2 regions of the Paenibacillus sp. FSL H8-0332 genome follow, and region 2 is predicted to be linked to the other one. Evidence: riboswitches for the same ligand, from Rfam matches in the RefSeq annotation. Region 2 holds a riboswitch; the other holds the start of a gene.
The links. Region 2 has a riboswitch for cyclic di-AMP ahead of NST43_RS15820 (APC family permease). Riboswitches for the same ligand answer to the same signal wherever they lie in the genome.
Positions count from the first base shown of each region.

Region 1 (3,410 bases), 3.4 Mb from region 2:
CAGAGCCCGTACGGCGGCACTATATCCCAAAGAAAGACGGGAAACAAAGACCGCTGGGTATCCCGACGGTGCGCGACCGAGTCATACAGATGGCAACGAAACTCGTGATTGAACCGATCTTTGAAGCAGACTTCGAAGAAGTATCCTTCGGATTTCGCCCGAAGCGAAGTGCGAAAGGAGCGCTGGATCGAATCCGGAAAGCCTGCAACCGCAAAGGGAATTGGGTAGTCGACGTCGATATCCAAGGCTACTTCGACAACATTAACCAGGAGAAACTTATGAAATTGGTACAAATGCGTATCAATGACAGGCGAATCCTGAAATTAATACGGAAGTGGCTTCAAGCGGGTGTGATGGAAGAAGGAAACGTAAGGCGTTCCGATTTAGGCACACCGCAAGGTGGGGTGATTTCACCGCTACTGGCGAATATCTATCTGAATTACTTTGACCGACTATGGGAGAAATACGGAAGGGGGTTGGGAGAACTGACAAGGTATGCAGACGACCTGGTGGTGGTCTGTAAAACCAAAAAGGACGCCGAACATGCTTATGAGCTCATAAGCAGGATTATGGAACGTCTAGAGTTAACCTTACACCCGGTCAAAACTCGCATTGTAGGCCTGTGGACAGGAGAGGAAGGATTCGACTTCTTAGGAATGCACCACCGAAAAACGAAAGCAGAAACCTCTCAAGGGAAGGTGTACTATACCACCCAGCAGTGGCTAACGAAGAAGGCAGAGGAACGTATTCGAGGCGTGGTCAAAGATAGATTAGCACCGCCCGGCATGCGATCTAAATCGTTTGCGGAACACGTGAAATGGCTCAATCCGAAGATACAAGGATGGAGAAATTATTACTACACGAACTACAGCCAAAAGAGATTAGCTAAGCTAGACTGGTATATTCTGCAGCGATTAACCCGGTGGTACGCGAAGAAGAGACAGCGCAGAAGATGGATGAGTTCACTATCTGAAGTCAAGTATATAGCCAACATGAATGGACTAAAAACGCTATTGTGATCTGCATGCTCATGAATGACAAACATCGGAAAGCCGTATGAGGGAAAACCTCACGTACGGTTTGATGAGGAGGGGCTGGTTAATCCAGCCCTTTACTCTAGAATTTATATGTTTTGGGTCCCCGCAAAGTACCTGAGTCATCATCGAAGCTAAACCCCACTTTGTGGGGTTATTTTGCGGACTCAGCGGCCCTTATTTCGTGAAAAAGACCGATTAACTCCCCGTTACGGACTGATAGGACGTTAAGGGCTGTGTGGAGCGCAAAATGAGGCGGAATGGGTTAATTAAGCGCCTCTCAGTCCGCTTGGCCTTCGGCATGGTCCCATTTGCCGAAATAGCGGATCTGTAGTCCGCACGGCCCGCTATCCATCTCCTTCTACCGCACTCATGCCTATATCCCATATCTTCCTCAGTCTCATCCCGCCGAAGGGCGGTGGACCGCAGGCAAGGTTGAATGTGCGGCTGCCATCTGTTCGCGTATTCCTCTAAGCCGCGCCTTCAGCTCGGGGATGCTGCACTCCAGGATCTGGCTGATGTCGGGCAGGGGGAGCTGGATGCCGTACCATAAGGCACTGGTAACGTGATCATCCCAGTTAAGCAGCCCAGAAGCGCAGCGGCTACGGTCCCGGGCGAGCACGGCACATTGGCGGATGCACTCTCTGTAGGCAGAAGCAGCAGCGCCGTCTCCTGAGAGGCTGTCCTTCAGCCACAGTGGATGGAGTGCCGCGAAGGTGGCGGTGGTTGCTTGCTCGGCGCGGGCCCCCTTTTCGAGCAGCAGGCAGCTAAGCGCATAGACGGGGCCGCTAGATTGCTGGATGAAGTGGTTGAATCCGGCAGCGCTTGCTGCCTTGGGCGATAAGGGGTCAGGCATGTGGTCACGTTCCTTCCTGAATCTGTACTTTAGTGTTCATTCCAGCGCGCAAAAAACCGCAGGACAGAGGAGGACCTCTGCCTGCGGTTTTGGGTATAAGGCGTTAGACGCCTAGCGCAAAATCGTGGCGGATCTGGCTCTCTCTTAGCGCTTACGGGGTTAGCTGTCGGATTCGGACGGTGAGAGTCGCCCTACCTGCCGGAGACTTGCGCGTGGCATTCTCCTTCGGATTCACCCCAAGTCGGCCTGACGGCCGGATGGTTCCCCCGTTTTCCACATGACGGAAATTCAGCGTGCAATGCATATGCTCATTTTCATGAATGCGTTCATTTGCTTTCAACACGAATCATACTCTGTTCAGAGGGGGGTTGTAAAAATGGAAAAGAGTGCTATTCGACTTGTTTTCAGCAAATGGCTGAATGGCTGTGCATAGTGAAGCCAAAACTCATATATATAGCAGATTATCTGCCATTTATCTCGCTCAAGCGCTGTTTTTTATTTTTGGCAGACGGCAGTGGGGAGGAAGGGTCCCCAGGTATCGTCGCCGCCTACCTCTATGAATCGCAATAAAAAAGGCGCTGCTCCTGTTGAGAAGACAGCACCTTTACGTATATTACAGAACAGCAGCATCCATAAGCTCCTGAAGCTCAGGAAGATTGAAGCCCTTGACCGCCCGGTCCCCGGATACGGTGACTGGAATGCCCATGAATCCCAGCTTCTCCACTTCCTCCTGGTAGACGGAGCTTGTCATCACATCCCGGACCTCGAAGGGAATGCCCTTGCTCTCAAGCAACTGCTTGACCTGATTGCATTCGCTGCAGCCGGAGGTTGAATAGACAATTACGTTCGCGCTCATTGTTCCACTGCTTCCTTTATCGCTTTTTGGGTAATCTTCCAGTGTGAGGTGTTCCAGCGGACTTCGCTGTCCTCCAGCAGGAAAATCTGCGGGGATTCATGCTTGATCCCTAAATCCTCAGCAATCTGGTTGGAGACAGGACGGTCTTCGATCACATGGACCACGGCTGCAGGAGTATCTGAATGCTGTGCATAGGCCTGGAATTCCTCGTTGGCCTTGGCGCTGATCGGACAGGTGGTGCTGTGCTTGAAGAGCAGTTTTTTGCCAGGCTGCCCGATATATTGCTCTAGTTCTTCCTTAGTGTGAATTTGTTGAATAGACATCAGAGGATCACCTTCCTGGGTAAGAGTAATGAAACCTGTTGTCAACAATTGTGTTGTTAACAACTATTATTCATGATTGTAGCATAGTTCAAAATTAAAGCAAAAGAAAGTTCACCATAGCCTGCCCCTCCCTTGCGGGATGTTGTTAACGGCCGGTGGCCGTGCTAATGTGAGAGGGATGAACCAAGGCTCGGTGCATATTGATGCAGATATGAGGGGGGAGCTCATGAAAAGGGTTGCGTGTGTCACCGGGGCTGATCGTGGACTCGGATTGTACCTTGTTCGCTCTCTTTTGGAGAGTAAGTACATGGTGTTTGCCGGACAGTATTCGCCGGATCAGG
Region 1 covers NZ_CP150145.1:253,735-257,144, forward strand. The annotation lists gene ltrA (group II intron reverse transcriptase/maturase) at 1-1,019, shown strand, start outside; gene NST43_RS01100 (hypothetical protein) at 1,435-1,890, opposite strand; cyclic di-AMP (ydaO/yuaA leader) riboswitch at 2,025-2,194, opposite strand; gene NST43_RS01105 (glutaredoxin family protein) at 2,504-2,746, opposite strand; gene ytxJ (bacillithiol system redox-active protein YtxJ) at 2,743-3,069, opposite strand; gene NST43_RS01115 (SDR family NAD(P)-dependent oxidoreductase) at 3,296-3,410, shown strand, end outside.
Region 1: another riboswitch for cyclic di-AMP. It lies ahead of NST43_RS01100 (hypothetical protein); the one in region 2 lies ahead of NST43_RS15820 (APC family permease).

Region 2 (3,410 bases):
CCTCTTGATTGGCAAAAGCCCTGTTACCTTCACCTTGTCTATACTGATGATATTGATTCTCATTCTCTATGTCAACCAATAACTTATAATAACGTAAAAACGGCCGCCTCCGCATCAAGCAGAAACAGCCGTCTTCTTATAATCTTCTATATTATTTATGCAGGTGGAACGGAACCGTAGCGATGACAATGTCCTTCTGATTCATCAGATAAGAGCGGATGAACAGGCTGGTCTGATTATGCAGCACGGCCTGCCACCAGTGCTTGGTAACGAATTGCGGAATCAGGACGGTAATATGGTCCGTTGAAGCCGTCTTCCACTCCACCGTATCAATGAATTTCACCAGCGGGCGGATAATGCTGCGGTAACGGGAGCGCAGGACAATCAGGCGCACTCCAGGGTTCCACTCTTCCCACTTCTGCTCCATCTTGTGAATCTCCTCTTCATCGAACCCTACATAGACCGCCACAACATTATTGGTCAGTGACTTCGCATAGCTGATCGAATGCAGTACAGCGCGGGTTACACCAGCGACTGGAACGACTACGGTGCTTCCTTTGATACAAGGCTTATCAGTAGCCGGACAGATCCGTAGCTGATCAGCAATATTCATATAATGGCGGTGAATCCGGTGGAACACAATAATGACGACCGGCAGGAAGATGAAGGCCATCCACACGCTGGAGAATTTGGTGATAATGAAGATTAGGGTAATCGTTAACGTGGTGAGCATTCCAACCGTATTCACGGCGAACTTGCTCTGCCAGCCTTTCGGCTTCGTTCTGTACCATTGCACCATCATGCCCAGCTGCGACAGCGTGAACGGAATGAATACCCCTACTGCATATAATGGAATGAGTCCTTCCGTATTCCCGTGAAAAGCCGCTACCAGCAATGCCGACATCACGCCGAGGAAAATAATCCCATTGGAGAAGCCGAGCCGGTCGCCGCGCACCATGAAGGCATGGGGCAGATATTTGTCTTTGGCGAACATGAACGCCAGCAGCGGGAAGGCTGAGTACGCCGTATTGGCTGCCAGGAACAGGATAACCGCCGTAATACCCTGAATGAAGAAGTACAGCCCGCCACGGCCGAAGGTAGACTGGGTAATCTGTGAGACCACTGTAGCCTTCTCATCGGGCATGATGCCGTACCAGTAAGCGAGCACCGTAATTCCTGTGAACATCACCCCGAGAATAAGACCCATAAGCATCAACGTTTTGGCTGCATTTTTCTCCGCCGGCGCTTTGAAGTTAGGAATGGCATTGGAGACTGCCTCAACTCCGGTCAGAGCCGAACAGCCGGAGCTGAACGCCTTCAGCAGCAGGAACATACTCACATTCGACACCGCCGAGCCAATCTCAGGAACATGGGCGTGGGCGCCGCCGGTCATATATTTGAAGACCCCCGAGATGATGAGCACGAAGATGGAGACAACGAACAGATAGACCGGGATAGCGATGAAGGAGGCCGATTCGGTCACCCCGCGCAGGTTGACAATCGTTAAGAGTACGATAACAGATACCGCTATAAGGACACTATGATTATGCAGATTTGGAAAAGCCGAGGTGATCGCATCCGTCCCCGCCGAGGCGCTTACCGCCACCGTCAGAATGTAATCCACCAGCAGCGAGCCGCCGGCCAGTAGCCCGGTATGCACCCCAAGATTGGTTTTGGCTACAATATAAGCACCTCCGCCCTGCGGATAGGCGAATATCGTCTGCCGGTAAGACAGAATCAGGATGGCCAGCAAGCCCAATACGGCTAATGCAATTGGCAAGGAGTACCAGATGGCGGTGAACCCGGCGGCCACCAGTACGATTAGAATTTGTTCTGTTCCGTAGGCTACAGACGATAGCGCATCAGAAGACAGGACAGCCAGTGCTTTCACCTTGGATAACTTTTCATGATCGAGTTCGTTCGACTTCATCGGACGCCCGATCAATAGTCGTTTTACCTTGCTTACCATTGTAATAACAGTTCCTCTCTTGGTTAAGTTGAAATGGGCTTTCCCTGCGCTGTTTTCATAAGTGGATTTCATAAATGCAGGCACCAAAATAAGCATACGGAAATGATCCGCATGCCTAATGTGCATGGTCATTATCCCACTAGTAGCTTACGAGGTTAGCTGGCGGATTCGGACTGTGGTAGCCCTACGGTTACAGGTCCTTGCGGACTGCTCCGATTCACCCCTTTTGGCCTTGGCCAAAGTGTGGTTCCCCCGTTTTTCCTTCCGGAAAATTCAGCGCATATTCAACTTCTCACAAGGACTAATATTAAGCTACAATGCGTCTTCCGTAAAGCGTGGAAACAAATGAAAAAAGAATGAAAAGAACTCAAAACAACCAAATTCATCATCCGGTATGTCTTGATCTTTCATTCTCTTTCATTATCCCTATATCACGTGATTTTACAGGGTTTTTGCATATTATTTTTTGCTAAAATTAAGGGGATTCTCTTCTCTTCCTTCTGTCCGTCAGCTTCTTACTCTACAGGCTCCTCTTTGCGTCCTGTCCATAGTAAAATGGAAATTAATGCAAACGCGATGAGTGCCAGCAAAGGGATCGTTATAAATCCGAACCAATTCAGATAATCCTTGTTGCACGGTACGCCGATTGTACAGGGAATCACTTTGCTGAGTGCCGGTATTTTCTGCTCCGCATAATGATAAATGGAGATGCTCCCGCCGATCAGGCTAAGGGGAAGCACATAAGGAATGATCCGCTTGTCCGCCCGGTAGGTGGCGATCCCCAGCAGGAACAGCTGCGGGTACATGAAGATCCGCTGGAACCAGCACAGCTTGCACGGCTCGTAATGCAGGACCTCACTGAGATATAGGCTTCCCGCTACAGCCACCACACAGACGAACCAGGCCAAGTACAGACAATTACGCCGGCAGAAGGCAGAGAAGGCGGTCATTGGGCGGTTGCAGCTGCTGCTGCTGTTGCTGCTTGAATCTGGGCGTCAATCGCCTCCATATTGAAAGGCTCCTTCACCTTGATGCCATTCACGAACAAGGACGGTGTATTCGTTACGCCCGCATCCGTGCCAAGCTGAATATCCCGGTCAAGCTCCTTTTCATAGGTACGGCCATCAATATCCTTGCGCAGCAGGTCATAATCCACCGGTAGCTCCAGCTGCTTGGCAAGACTCACCATGAAGTCAGGCGTAGCCCATTCCTTGTCTTCATTCCCCTGATTGGCATAGATCGCATCGAAATACTTCCAGAACGCTTCCTGGTTCTGATGATAGACCGACAGCGCTGCAAGAGAGGCCGTTCTCGAATCCTGGGCGATGAAGGCCAGATTCACGAAATAGAAGGCGGCTTTATTCTGATCCACATAGCCCTGAACGATCTGCGGTTTGATGACACCGGTGAACTGGGCGCAAGCCGGACATTTGAAATCGCC
Region 2 covers NZ_CP150145.1:3,675,474-3,678,883, forward strand. The annotation lists gene NST43_RS15820 (APC family permease) at 152-1,969, opposite strand; cyclic di-AMP (ydaO/yuaA leader) riboswitch at 2,098-2,258, opposite strand; gene NST43_RS15825 (disulfide oxidoreductase) at 2,485-2,919, opposite strand; gene NST43_RS15830 (DsbA family protein) at 2,916-3,410, opposite strand, start outside.